3 regions of the Starkeya sp. ORNL1 genome follow, and region 2 is predicted to be linked to each of the others. Evidence: riboswitches for the same ligand, from Rfam matches in the RefSeq annotation. Region 2 holds a riboswitch; each other region holds the start of a gene.
What was found. Region 2 has a riboswitch for thiamine pyrophosphate ahead of thiO (glycine oxidase ThiO). Riboswitches for the same ligand answer to the same signal wherever they lie in the genome.
Positions count from the first base shown of each region.

Region 1: another riboswitch for thiamine pyrophosphate. It lies ahead of thiD (bifunctional hydroxymethylpyrimidine kinase/phosphomethylpyrimidine kinase); the one in region 2 lies ahead of thiO (glycine oxidase ThiO).
Region 3: another riboswitch for thiamine pyrophosphate. It lies ahead of thiC (phosphomethylpyrimidine synthase ThiC); the one in region 2 lies ahead of thiO (glycine oxidase ThiO).

Region 1 covers NZ_CP048834.1:109,684-113,865, reverse strand. Annotated here, with positions in the region: gene dgcA (N-acetyl-D-Glu racemase DgcA) at 1-596, shown strand, start outside; gene thiD (bifunctional hydroxymethylpyrimidine kinase/phosphomethylpyrimidine kinase) at 740-1,543, opposite strand; TPP riboswitch at 1,602-1,701, opposite strand; gene G3545_RS00525 (Lrp/AsnC ligand binding domain-containing protein) at 1,822-2,058, shown strand; gene G3545_RS00520 (DMT family transporter) at 2,061-2,981, opposite strand; gene G3545_RS00515 (cytochrome b/b6 domain-containing protein) at 3,062-3,697, opposite strand; gene G3545_RS00510 (cytochrome c) at 3,793-4,182, opposite strand, start outside.
Region 2 covers NZ_CP048834.1:5,833,675-5,837,856, reverse strand. Annotated here, with positions in the region: gene G3545_RS27350 (thiazole synthase) at 1-399, opposite strand, end outside; gene thiS (sulfur carrier protein ThiS) at 439-636, opposite strand; gene thiO (glycine oxidase ThiO) at 614-1,627, opposite strand; TPP riboswitch at 1,708-1,838, opposite strand; gene G3545_RS27335 (MHYT domain-containing protein) at 1,914-4,182, opposite strand, start outside.
Region 3 covers NZ_CP048834.1:5,253,111-5,257,292, reverse strand. Annotated here, with positions in the region: gene G3545_RS24755 (cation diffusion facilitator family transporter) at 1-431, shown strand, start outside; gene G3545_RS24750 (lytic murein transglycosylase) at 634-1,839, opposite strand; gene G3545_RS24745 (response regulator) at 1,911-2,276, opposite strand; TPP riboswitch at 2,438-2,567, shown strand; gene thiC (phosphomethylpyrimidine synthase ThiC) at 2,650-4,182, shown strand, end outside.

The sequences.
Region 1 (4,182 bases), 560 kb from region 2:
GCACCGCGCAGGCCATGGCCGAGGCGGCGCGGGTGGCCGGCCGCCCGCTGCTCAAGCTGAAGCTGGGCAAGGAGGGCGACGCCGAGCGGTTGGCCGCGATCCGCGCGGCGGTGCCGGAATGCGAACTCATCATCGATGCCAATGAGGGCTGGACCGCCGCGAATCTCGAGGCAAACCTCGCCGCCTGTGCCAGCGCCGGCGTCACCCTGGTCGAGCAGCCGCTTCCGGCTACCGATGACGGCCTGCTGGAGCGGATCATCCGGCCGGTCCCGGTCTGCGCCGATGAGAGCGCGCATGGGCTGGAGAGCCTCAGCCATCTCGCCGGGCGCTATGACGCCATCAATATCAAGCTCGACAAGACCGGCGGGCTGACCGAGGCGCTCGCTTTGGCCGAGGCGGCGCGCGCCGCCGGGCTCGACATCATGGTCGGCTGCATGGTCGCGACCTCGCTCGCCATGGCCCCGGCGCTGCTGCTGGCGGGCGCGGCGCGCTATGTCGATCTCGACGGCCCGCTGCTGCTCGCCCGCGACCGCGAGCCGGCGCTGCACTATGAAGGCAGCCTGGTCTACCCGCCGAAGCCCGAACTGTGGGGCTGACACACGCGAGACCAACTTTATGTCGTCATCCCGGCCGTAGCCCGAAGGGCGAAGAGCCGGGATCGTAAGACGCTGATGCGCAACACCTTCTTGCCATCCCGGATACGGCCTCACGGCCGTTCCGGAATGGCAATGGATGAATTTCAATCCCAGATGGCGTGGAAATGGTGCACCGGGCCGTGGCCACGACCGATGCTCAGGTCGTCGGCGCGACCGATGGCGCGGGTGAGGTACTGCTTCGCCGCCTCGACCGCGTCCCGCAACGCCAGGCCTTTCGCCAGCCCGGCCGCGATGGCGGAGGATAGCGTGCAGCCGGTGCCATGGGTGTTGCGGGTGGCGACACGCGGGGCCCGCAATTCAACGAAACCCTCAGCATCGAGCAGCACGTCGACGCTCTCCGGCCCCTCGCCATGCCCCCCTTTCACCAGCACCGCCTTGGGCCCGTAGGCCAGGAGCCGCTCCGCCTGCGCCCTTGCCTCGGTGACGCTCGTTGCCGGCGCTGCATCCAGCAGCGCAGCGGCTTCCGGCAGGTTCGGCGTGATCAGCAGCGCCCGCGGCAACAGCAGGCGGCGCAAGGATTCCACCGCTTCCGGCACCAGCAGCCGATCGCCGGACGCGGCCACCATCACCGGGTCGAGCACCACGGTGGTGAGGCGATGGCGGTCGAGCCCGAGGGCAACCGTCTCGATCACCTCGGGACGCGACAGCATGCCGATCTTTACCGCATCGACGTCGAGATCGGAGAACACCGCATCGATTTGCGCCGCGACGAAATCCGGCGGCACGTCGTGGATGCCGGAAACGCCGAGCGTGTTCTGCGCGGTGAGCGCGGTGATGACGCTGGCGCCATAGACGCCGAGTGCGGAGAACGTCTTGAGGTCGGCCTGGATGCCGGCGCCGCCGCCGGAATCCGAGCCTGCAATGGTCACGGCGATGGGGGTCTTCATCAGGCGTCCTCCCCGCCGGGAGGATGCGACGCGCCGGACGCCGGACGCATAAGTCCCGGCATGAGCGCGACCCGTTCCCTCCGCCGGCATGATCCGGATCAGGTTCGTGGGTTGGCGGAACCGCCTCTCAGCCCTTTCGGACACCCCAACGAGATCGTTACCCGTCGAATTAAGCGAAGCGGGACCCGCTTTCAAGTACAGCGCGAACACCGACTATGGGGGTTGCCAGCATCGTGCCCTTCTGTTCCCTTGGCGCGCTGAAAATACGGATGCGCGCCATGATCCCTTTCTTCGTCCAGATCAAATGCCAGCTCGGCCGTTCCTATGAGGTGGCCAACGCCATCGCCGACGCCGAGATCGCCTCCGAGATCTATTCCACCGCGGGCGATTTCGACCTGCTGGTGAAGTTCTATGTCGCGGAAGGCACCGATATCGGTCACTTCATCAATGAGAAGGTACAGACCGTGCCGGGCATCCAGGACACCCGCACCATCGTCACCTACAAGGCGTTCTGATTTCAGGCCGACGGGCCGGAGGGCGACGATGCCGCATCCGCCTCGGCATCCCGCGCCGATCGGCGCTCGCGCCAGATGACGAACATGCCGGCCGTGATGACGATCCCCGCGCCCACCAGCACCAGCAGCGGGGGCGTCTCGGCGAACAGTATGAAGCCCAGCAGCACCGCCCACAGCATCGCCGAGTAGGTGAAGGGCGCCACCAGCGAAGCCGGCGCATAGCGGTAGCTCTCGGTGAGCAGGATCTGCCCGATGCCGCCGAGAATGCCGATGGTGAGCAGCAGCGCCGCATCGCCCGCGCTCGGCAGCGTCCAGCCCCACGCCGCCGTGGCAAGCCCTGCCAGCGACGCCAATGCCTGGAAATAGAACACGATGGCCGGCGTGGTCTCGGTCGCGGTCAGGCGGCGAATCTGCACCATGGCGCTCGCCGTGCACACCGCCGCCATCAGCGCGAATGTGGCGCCGAGCGCACGCTCGCGCGTCTCGAAGCCGCCCTCGAAATGCGGCCACAGCATCACCACCACGCCGCCCAGGCCGACCAGCACCGCGGCCCAGCGATAGAGCTGCACAGTCTCGCGCAGGAAGATCGCGGCGAGGATCACGGTGACCAGCGGCGCGGTGAAGCCGATGGCGGTGGCGTCTGCCAGCGGAATGCGGGCAAGTGCGGAGAATGTCAGGAACATCGAGCACACGCCGATGGTGCCGCGGATGATGTGGCCGACCGGATTGGCGGTGCGCACCGCGGCGCTGATCTCGCGCCGGAACGCCAGCAGCGCCAGCAGCGGGAACAGCGCGAAGAAGGCGCGCGAGAAGATCACTTCGCCGGTCGGAACCCGTTCCGAGACGATGCGCACCAAAGCCGACATGATGGTGAATAGGAAGGTCGCGCCGACCTGCAGCGCGATCCCCTTGAGCGCGTTCATGCGGCGGCTTGGAGCATGTTCGCGCCGTTGCGGCAAGGCACGGCTTTACATGGCTGCCGTGCGCCGCCGCGCGATCTCAGCTAGGGAAACGGATCGCCCCCGGCGAGCGCGATGCCGCCGAACACGATGCCCGCCGAAACGGCGAGGCACGCGATCGCCAGCACGACCGAGCCAGCCGTCGCGGACGCCTGGTCGGCATAGGCCGCGCGCGGCTTGTGACCGGTGAACATGGCGAGGATCAGGTTATCCTTGCCGAACAGCGAATAGGCGAGATTGGCCAGCGCGTGCAGCGCTATCAGACCCAGGAGCCACCAATAGATGTCCTGATGCAGCGCCGAGGCGCGCTTGATCCAGTCTTCTCCCGCCACTCGTACCAGCGGCCCGTCGACGATGATGTCGTCGGTGGTGAACAGCCCGGCCACGCCCTGCGCCGCGACGAGCGCCAGCAGCGCCACCACCATCCAGCCGCCGAGCGGATTGTGGCCGAGATAGCGCGGCGAGCGCCCGCGCACGAGATCGGCCGCATAGCGCAGCGCCGCGGCGGGCCCGGCAAGGAACCAGGCGAAACGAGCGGTCGAGCCGCCGACCAGCCCCCACAACAGGCGGAACACCACGAGTGTGAGGATGGCGAGGCCGTTCCACATGTGCCAGACGAGGCCGACATCGCCATATATTTGCTGGCGAAGGCGAGCCCCACCAGCACCGCGAGCGTCCATTTCGCCAGCCGGGTCGGCAGGTCCCAGGCGAGCACCGCCGGCGCCTGGCCCGCCAGTGCGGTGCCGGAGCGCGCCTTGGACACCGCATCCATGGATCAGCTCTTCTTGCGGAAGGTCTGGTGGCAATTGCCGCAGGCGCGCAGCACATTCGGGAAGTTCGCCTTGAGGCTGGCATCGTCGGTGATCGCGACCTTGGCCTTCGCCGCCTCATCGCCCAGCTTGGCGAACAGCGCCTTGAACTCGTCATTGCGCTCCCACACCACCGGAAGCGCTTCGCTGCCGTCCTGCGAGCCGGCCGGGAACATGGTCGGCAGCACCTGCGCATTCTTGATGACGAGGTCGAGCGCCGCCTGCACCTTGGCAGCATCGAACGCGGTCTCGCCCTTCAGCATGGCGCCGACCGGCCGCACCTCGCGGTTCATTGCCTTGAACAGCGCCTCGCGCTGCTCGACGATGTTGGACTGCGCGGACACCACGGTGATGGC
Region 2 (4,182 bases):
CTCGGTGGTGTAGGGGAACACCTGGAAGCCGTCGCGCGACAGGATGCGCGCCGCCTCGACCAGGCCGAACACGTCGGGCTGCAGCGTGTCGTCCTCGCCGATCACCTCCAGCTTCACCCAGTCGGTGCCGAACAGTTCGCGCGCCATCTCCGCAGTGGTGACGGCTTCCTTCACCGTCTTGCAGCCGGCGGTGTTGGGCAGCACCTTCACGCCGAGCTCGCGGATCAGCGACCAGAAGCTCTGGCCGGCTTTGGAGGCCCCGGATTCGCGGCGCAGCGACACGGTGACGATCTCCGCGCCGGAAGCCCGGATCGCCGCGGCGAGAATCGCCGGCGAGGGATATTGCGCGGTGCCGAGCAGCAGCCGCGAAGTCACCGCGGTGCCGTAGAACTCGACCATGTCTGGCTTGGGATTGAGTGCGTCCATTCTTGCGTCCTCTCAGCCGCCCTGCATGGGGGCGAGGATTTCCACGCGGTCACCTTCCGCGATCGGCGTGGCGTCGCGCTTGACCGCACGCACCATGGCGCCGTTCAGTGCCGTCGCTACCTTGGCATCGCCGAGCTCGAGTTCGACGATGAGTTCGGCGAGCGTGCGGGCGCCGGTCTGCGACGCCTCACCATTCACGACGATGTTCATCCATCACCTCCGGGAAATGGGCCCCGTCGAACGCCACCTCCGCCGCCCGTCGCGCCAGCGCGGGAGCCAGAAGGAAGCCGTGGCGGTAGAAGCCGTTGACATAGATGGTCTGCCCACGTTTGCGGATGCGCGGCAGATTGTCGGGAAAGGCCGGACGGACATCGGCGCCGATCTCCACCACCTCGGCCTCGCCAAACGCCGGGTGCAGCGCATAGGCGGCGGACAGCAGCTCCAGCATGGAGCGGCCGGTGACGCGGCCGCGCTCGTCATTCTCGATCGAGGTGGCGCCGATCATGAAATGCCCGTCGCCGCGCGGCACCACATAGACCGGGATGCGCGGATGCAGCATGCGCACCGGGCGCTTCAAGGCGATCTCGCGGGTGAACAGCACCAGCATCTCGCCCTTGACGCCGCGGAGATCAGCAAGCTGGTCGCGGGCGGCAATACCCCGGCAATCAACGGTGATGTCGCTCTCGCCGGCGCGGCCGGCTTCGGCATCCAGCCCGTTCTCCTGATAGATGATGGCGACGCCGAGTTCGTCGGTCAGCTTGCGTGTCAGCGCGGCGAGTGCCTTGCGCGGCTCGAGATGGGCTTCGGTGGGAAAGAACAGGCCCTGGTCGAAGCGGCCATCGAGATCTGGCTCCAGCGCGCCGAGCTTCTCGCCGTCGATCCATTCGAAACCCTCGGTGCGCCGGGCGAAGCGCCGCAGATCCGGCAAATCGCGCGGCTGCGCCAATACCAGGCTGCCCTCCAGCGGCACGTCGGGAACCTCGGCGCGCCAGTATTCGAGGGATTCGAAGCCGAGTTCCGCGACCAGCGGCTCCGCGCTCTCGCGCTCGCACCACGGCGCCAGCATGCCGCCGGCGTACCAGGAACAGCCCTGCCCCGAGCCGGGATTGCGCTCCACCACGGTAACCTTCGCACCACGTCTGGCGAAGGCGTGGGCGCAGGTCAGGCCAGCGACGCCGGCGCCGACCACGGTCACACGCATGGCGTTGTCGCCGTCCCAGCGCCCACGCGGCAAGCTCTCCCGCGCGGCCTCGGTCGCGGTTTCGTCATATGCAATGTTCGGAGACGTCACTCGCTCCTCCCTCCGCCAGTCCAAACTGGATCAGGTTCGAAGGGTCGCCATGCCGCTTGCGGAATTTCCGCTTGCGCCGATGGCCTCTCAGCCTCCTGACGAGGCTCCCCTGGACGATTTCGATATAGTCCTTCCCCGGCGCGATGTCACCGTGCCGTCAATAATATTCACGGGCGCAAATAGCCGCGAACGAATGTCAGGCGTGGCGCGGCTGCAGCGTCACCACATTGCCGCGGCGGCTGCGCGCCGCCGACGTCACGGCCCGCTCCAGGCTGTCGCGGCTGAACGGCTTGCCAAGCCGCAGCAGGTCCGGATCGGCGCCTTCGGGCAATTCGGCATAGCCGGTGCCGAGCACCACCGGCAGATTGGGCCAGCGCGCCTTGATCGCCGCGGCAAGCTGTACGCCGGTCATGCCCGGCATCGCCTGGTCGGTGAGCACGACGTCGAAGGTCCGGCCGGATTCCAGCAATTCCAGTGCCTGCATGCCGGTGGAGGCCTCCGCGGTGGCATAGCCGAGGTCCTCCAGCATGGCAGCGGTGGAGGTCAGCACCAGAATGTCGTCATCCACCACCAGCACCGAACTCACGCCCTGCGGCACCGGCGGTGCCTCGGGAACCAGCGCCACCGGTGGCACGACTTCGGGCCGGACGCCGGCGATCGGCAGCCAGATCTCTGCCGTGGTCCCCTCGCCCACCTGGCTCTTGAGCACCAGCCGGCCGCCGGACTGCGCGGCGAGGCCGTGCACCATGGCGAGCCCGAGCCCGGTGCCCTTGCCGACGCCCTTGGTGGTGAAGAACGGCTCGGTGGCTCGGGCCAGCGTCGCCCGGTCCATGCCCGGCCCGTCGTCGCTGACCGAAAGGCAGAAATAATGCCCGTTCGCCAGGCCGCTGCCGTCGCTGCCCTCGGAGGCGTCATTGGCGACTTCCTCCTCGCGCGCCGCGATCACGATGGAGCCGCCATTCGGCATGGCGTCGCGCGAATTCACCGCAAGGTTCAGCAAGGCGAGTTCGAGCTGGTTGGCGTCGACGCGCGCCCGCGCCAGGCCGAGCGGAAAGCGCGTCTCGATGCGCACGCTCGGACCGATGGAGCGGCGCAGCAGGTCCGCCATGCCGAGCACGAGGTCGGGCACATCCACCGGCTCTGGCTTCAGATCCTGCCGGCGGGCGAAGGCGAGCATGCGCTGCGTCAGCGCCGCGCCGCGCTGGGCGCCCTGGATGGTGTTGTCGATCAGCCGGAGCAGGCGCGCATCATCCGGCGCGCGCTTGCGGGCAAGCTCCAGATTGCCGAGGATGACCGCCAGCAGATTGTTGAAATCATGGGCGATACCACCCGTCAGCTGGCCGACGGCCTCCAGCTTCTGCGCCTGCCGCAGCGCCTCTTCGGCGCGTCGGCGCTCGGTGACATCGATCAGGCCGCACAATGTGCGGAGGATGTTGCCATCATCATCGCGCTCGGCAACGGCGGAGAGAATGCAGTCGAACACCCGCCCGTCCTTCGCCACCAGCCGGTATTCCGCCTCGCGCAATTCGCCGCTGGCGAGCAGTCGCGGCCAATGCTCCTCATTGCGCTGCCGGGTGGAATCCGGCGTCATGAAGTCGGTGATCGGATGGCCGATGACGTCCTCGCGCTCATAGCCGAGCAGCGCCAGCCAGCGATCGCTGACCTGCTCGATGCGCCCGTCGGGGCCGAGCGAATGCAGTGGCAGCGGCGTCTTGCGGTAGAGGAAGCGAAAGCGCTCCTCGCTCTCGCGCAGCACGATAGCCTCGCGATCCGCCAGTGAGGCGAACCGCCGGTCGTAGATCGCCGCCATGGCTGCCGCGCACAGGATCACGAAGGTGGCGGCGGTCACCCCGACGACGAGTTGCACACTGCCGACCAGCGCGGGCTCGACGGCGAGGTGGTCAGCGGGATGCATCTGGAAATCGGTGCCGAAGATCGCGACATAGTGCATGCCGGAAATGGCAATGCCCATGGCGACAGCGGCGGCGAGCTTCTGACCCAGCGAATGCGTGCGAAAGGCGAGCCACAGTGCCGCCGTGGACGCGCCGATCGCGATCAGGATGGACAGCACCACATAAAACGGGTCGTAGCTCAGGCGCGCGCCGACATGCATCGCCGCCATGCCGGTATAGTGCATTCCGGCGATGCCGAACCCCATGATGACGCCGCTGAGGGCGATCAAAGGCAGCGTTACCTGGTCGCGGCTGGCGACATAGAACCCGAAGCCGGTGGCAAGCAGCGCGATGATGAAGGAAAGCAGCGTCAGCTGGACATCATAGGTGGCCGGCATCACCGCGCTGAAGGCCAGTATGCCGACGAAGTGCATCGACCAGATGCCGCCGCCGAGCACGAGCGCGGCAGCGCCGAGCCAAGCCCTGCGCCCCCAGCCGTCAGCGTGGCGGATGCGCCCGGCAAGGTCGAGCGCAGTGAAGGACGCCGCCATGGCAATGAGGATCGACAGCGCG
Region 3 (4,182 bases), 580 kb from region 2:
TCGTCTCATCCGCTGGCGTGCTCATCGGCGTAACGCTCGCCATCCTCACCGGCCTGCCGATCCTCGATCCGCTGCTCGCCGCGCTGGTCGCGCTGAACATCCTGTGGTCCGGCTGGAGCGTCATCAAGGAGAGTGTCGGCGGACTGATGGACGGCGCGGTGCCGGAAGACACGCTCGCCAAGATCCGCGCCCAGATCGCGGCGGAAGCGGTCGGCGCCATCGAGGCGCACGATGTGCGCACGCGCCACGCCGGGCGGGTGATCTTCGTCGATTTCCACCTCGTGGTGCCCGGCGACATGCCGGTGAGCGAAGCCCACGCCATATGCGACCGCATCGAAGAGGCGCTCCACCGCGAGGTGGAGGACATCTTCGTCAATATCCATGTCGAGCCAGAAGCCAAGGCCAAGCACGCCGGCATTCCGGTGCTCTGATTAGTGAGACGTCATCCCTAGGGTAAGACGTCATCCCGGCCCCACGGGTCTTGCCTCCGGCAAGCCCGAGGAGAGGCTCCGGCGAAGCCGTAGAGCCGGGATCGCGCGAAGTCCAGCCCACACCTTCTTACGATCCCGGATCGGCCTGCGGCCGTCCGGGATGACGACTGGTTGGAAGGCGGGATGACGACGAGGTGGAAGACTATCCGCCCGTCTTCAGCTTCGCGATCAGTTCGGCCGTCGGGTAGGAGTCCGCCGGCAGGCCGAGGCGCTGCTGTTCGGTGCGCACCGCGGCCCGCGTCGCCGCGCCCAACTTGCCGTCGACGCCGCCGACATGATGGCCGCGCGCGTTGAGCAGGCGTTGCAATTCCGCCACCTGCGCCATCGACAGCACCGCTATGTTGCCCTGCCCGCGCGAATAGGCCCCGGCGCCATTGAGCCGTGTGGCGAAATAGGCGGCGGAGGTGGCGTAGACCAGCGACTGGTTCCACTGCGTGTAGATGTCGAAGTTCGGATAAGCGAGGAAGGCCGGCCCGTTGCGGCCCATCGGCAGCAGCAGCGAAGCTCCCACTCCATCGGCCGGCAACGCACCGCCGCCCGCGCGCCGCACGCCCCAGCCGGCCCATTGCGAGCGCGGCAGCTTGATCGAGAGGTCGGCCTGCTCCCAAGGCAGGTTGGCCGGCACCTTCACCTCTTCCAGCCAGGGCTGGCCGCGCTTCCAGCCGAGCGAGACGATGTAATTGGCGGCCGAGGCCAAGGCGTCCGGGGTGGAGCGCAAGAGGTCGACCCGGCCGTCGCCGTCGAAATCGACGCCATAGTTCAGATAGTGGTCGGGCAGGAACTGGAACTGGCCGAGTTCGCCGGCCCATGGCCCGCGCATGGTCTGCGCGGTGAGATCGCCGCGATCGATGATCTTCAGCGCCGCGACCAACTGGGTGCGGAACATCTCCGGGCGCCGGCAATCATAGGCGAGCGTGGCGACCGAGCGCACCGTCTGCTTGTCCCCCATATTGGCGCCGAAATCGGTCTCCAGCCCCCAGAAGGCGACGATGATCGGCGCCGGTACGCCGAAGCGCTGCTCGATGCGGTCGAACACCGCGCGATTCTTGCGAATCAGCGCGCCGCCCTGCTCGATGCGATATTTCGCCACCATGCGGTCGGAGAACTGGAAGAAGCTCTGGCTGAACACGCCCTGCCCGCGGTCCAGCTTCACCACGCTGCCATCATAGCCGACGCCGTCGAGCGCGGAGGAGATGGTGCGGGCGGAGATGCCGTCGGCCGCCGCCTCGCGCTTGAACTCGGCGAGCCAGGCGGGAAAACCGGCACCACTGGAGCACGGCGCGGCGGACGCGCCCTGCGCCGCCAGCATCAAGAATGCGGCGACGCCCGCCACCAGCCGAACACGCATGCGCTTCCCCTGTCGATGATCGATCACGTCTCTATACGACAAGCGGGAGGCACGTGGCAGCGGGGTGGATGCTATTCGGCGGCCTGGGCGTGGTACGCGAGCGCGCGACGGACTTCGCGCGTGATGGCCGCGGGATCGTAGGGTTTGGCGATGAATGGGGCGGCCTTCAACTCGCCGGGCAATTCATCACGCCGCGAGGCGGAGACGAAGATGAAGGGCGTGTGCCTCTGGCGCAGCCGACGGGCGAGATCGTAGGTCTTGCCGTCCGCTACATCGATGTCGAGGATCGCCATGTCGATGTCATCAGCCGCACGCTCGGCAGCGGACACGCTGGCAACCGAGACGACCTCCGCCTCGGCCTCCTGCAAGACGATAGTCTCGAGGTCGAGCGCGACAAACATGTCGTCTTCGACGATCAGGATACGCGGCGTGCTCACATCTGCACTCCCTTGTTACGAAGGGATAAACCGGCTTCCCCCAGTGAGTTCCCGAGTGGCCCGCGGCGCAATGGTTTCATGAAAACATCGTTACGAATCCCTTTAAACTTTTAAGCAACGCGTGTGTGCGTTGACAGCCCGATCGATTGCCGCCGTAATGACCACGTTCCAAGGGGAGCCCCGTAGGGGGCTGAGAGATCGCCAGGGCGAGGCCGAAAGCCAAGCTGACGCGATGACCCTTCGAACCTGATCCGGGTCATGCCGGCGAAGGGATCGGAACCGAATGGCGCGCGCGGAATCTCCGCACCGCGCCGTTCCTCCCCAACGTCATCGCGCCCGGATCTCCGCAACCCATCGGTTCAGGAGATCCATCATGCCGACCAAAAATCCCGACACCCAGGACGCCACCGGCCAAGACACCATCGGCCAGGACGCCATCGGCGTCGCCACCGGGCCGATTCCCGGCTCGCGGCGCATCTATGCCGAATGCGCGGCGCGCGGCCTGCGCGTGCCGTTCCGCGAGATCCTGCTGCACCCGTCCGCGGGCGAGCCCAATCTCGCCGTCTATGACGCCTCCGGCCCCTATACCGACGAGGCCGCCAATATCGACATCCATGCCGGCCTCGCCCGCGCCCGCGACGCCTGGGTGCGGGCACGCGGCGATGTCGAGGAGTATGAGGGCCGCGCGGTGAAGCCGGAGGACAATGGCAATGTCTCCCCGGAAAAACTCGTGCCAACCTTCCCGGTCACCCGCCGGCCGCTGCGCGCACGCGGCGGTGCGGCGGTGACGCAAATGGCCTATGCGCGGGCCGGCATCGTCACGCCGGAAATGGAATATGTCGCCATCCGCGAGAACGGCCTGCGCGAGCGCATGGGCAAGTTGATCCGTGACGGCGAGGATTTCGGCGCTGCGATTCCCGACGAGGTGACCCCGGAATTCGTGCGCGACGAGGTGGCACGCGGGCGTGCCGTCATCCCCGCCAACATCAATCACGGCGAACTCGAGCCGATGGCCATCGGCCGCAACTTCCTGGTCAAGATCAACGCCAATATCGGCAATTCCGCCGTCACCTCCTCGGTCGCGGCCGAGGTGGACAAGATGGTGTGGGCGATCCGCTGGGGCGCCGACACCGTGATGGACCTCTCCACCGGGCGCAACATCCACAACATCCGCGACTGGATCGTGCGCAACTCACCGGTGCCGATCGGCACCGTGCCGATCTACCAGGCGCTGGAGAAGGTCGGCGGCGTCGCCGAGGACCTCACCTGGGAGGTGTTTCGCGACACGCTGATCGAGCAGGCCGAGCAGGGCGTCGATTATTTCACCATCCATGCCGGGGTGCGGCTGGCCTATGTGCCGCTGACCGCACGGCGCGTCACCGGCATCGTCTCGCGTGGCGGCTCCATCATGGCGAAATGGTGCCTCGCCCATCACCGCGAGAGCTTCCTCTATGAGCGCTTCGCCGAGATCTGCGAGATCATGCGGGCCTATGACGTCACCTTCTCGCTCGGCGACGGGCTGCGCCCGGGCTCCATTGCGGACGCCAATGACGCCGCGCAATTCGCCGAACTGGAGACGCTGGGCGAACTGACGAAGATTGCCTGGGCCAATGATTGCCAGGTCATCATCGAGGGCCCCGGCCATGTGCCGATGCACAAGATCAAGGCCAACATGGACAAGCAGCTCGCCGTCTGCGGCGAGGCCCCCTTCTACACGCTCGGGCCACTGACCACCGACATCGCCCCGGGCTACGACCACATCACCTCCGGCATCGGCGCGGCGATGATCGGCTGGTTCGGCACCGCCATGCTCTGCTACGTCACGCCGAAGGAGCATCTCGGCCTGCCGAACCGCGACGATGTGAAGCTAGGGGTCATCACCTACAAGATCGCCGCCCATGCCGCC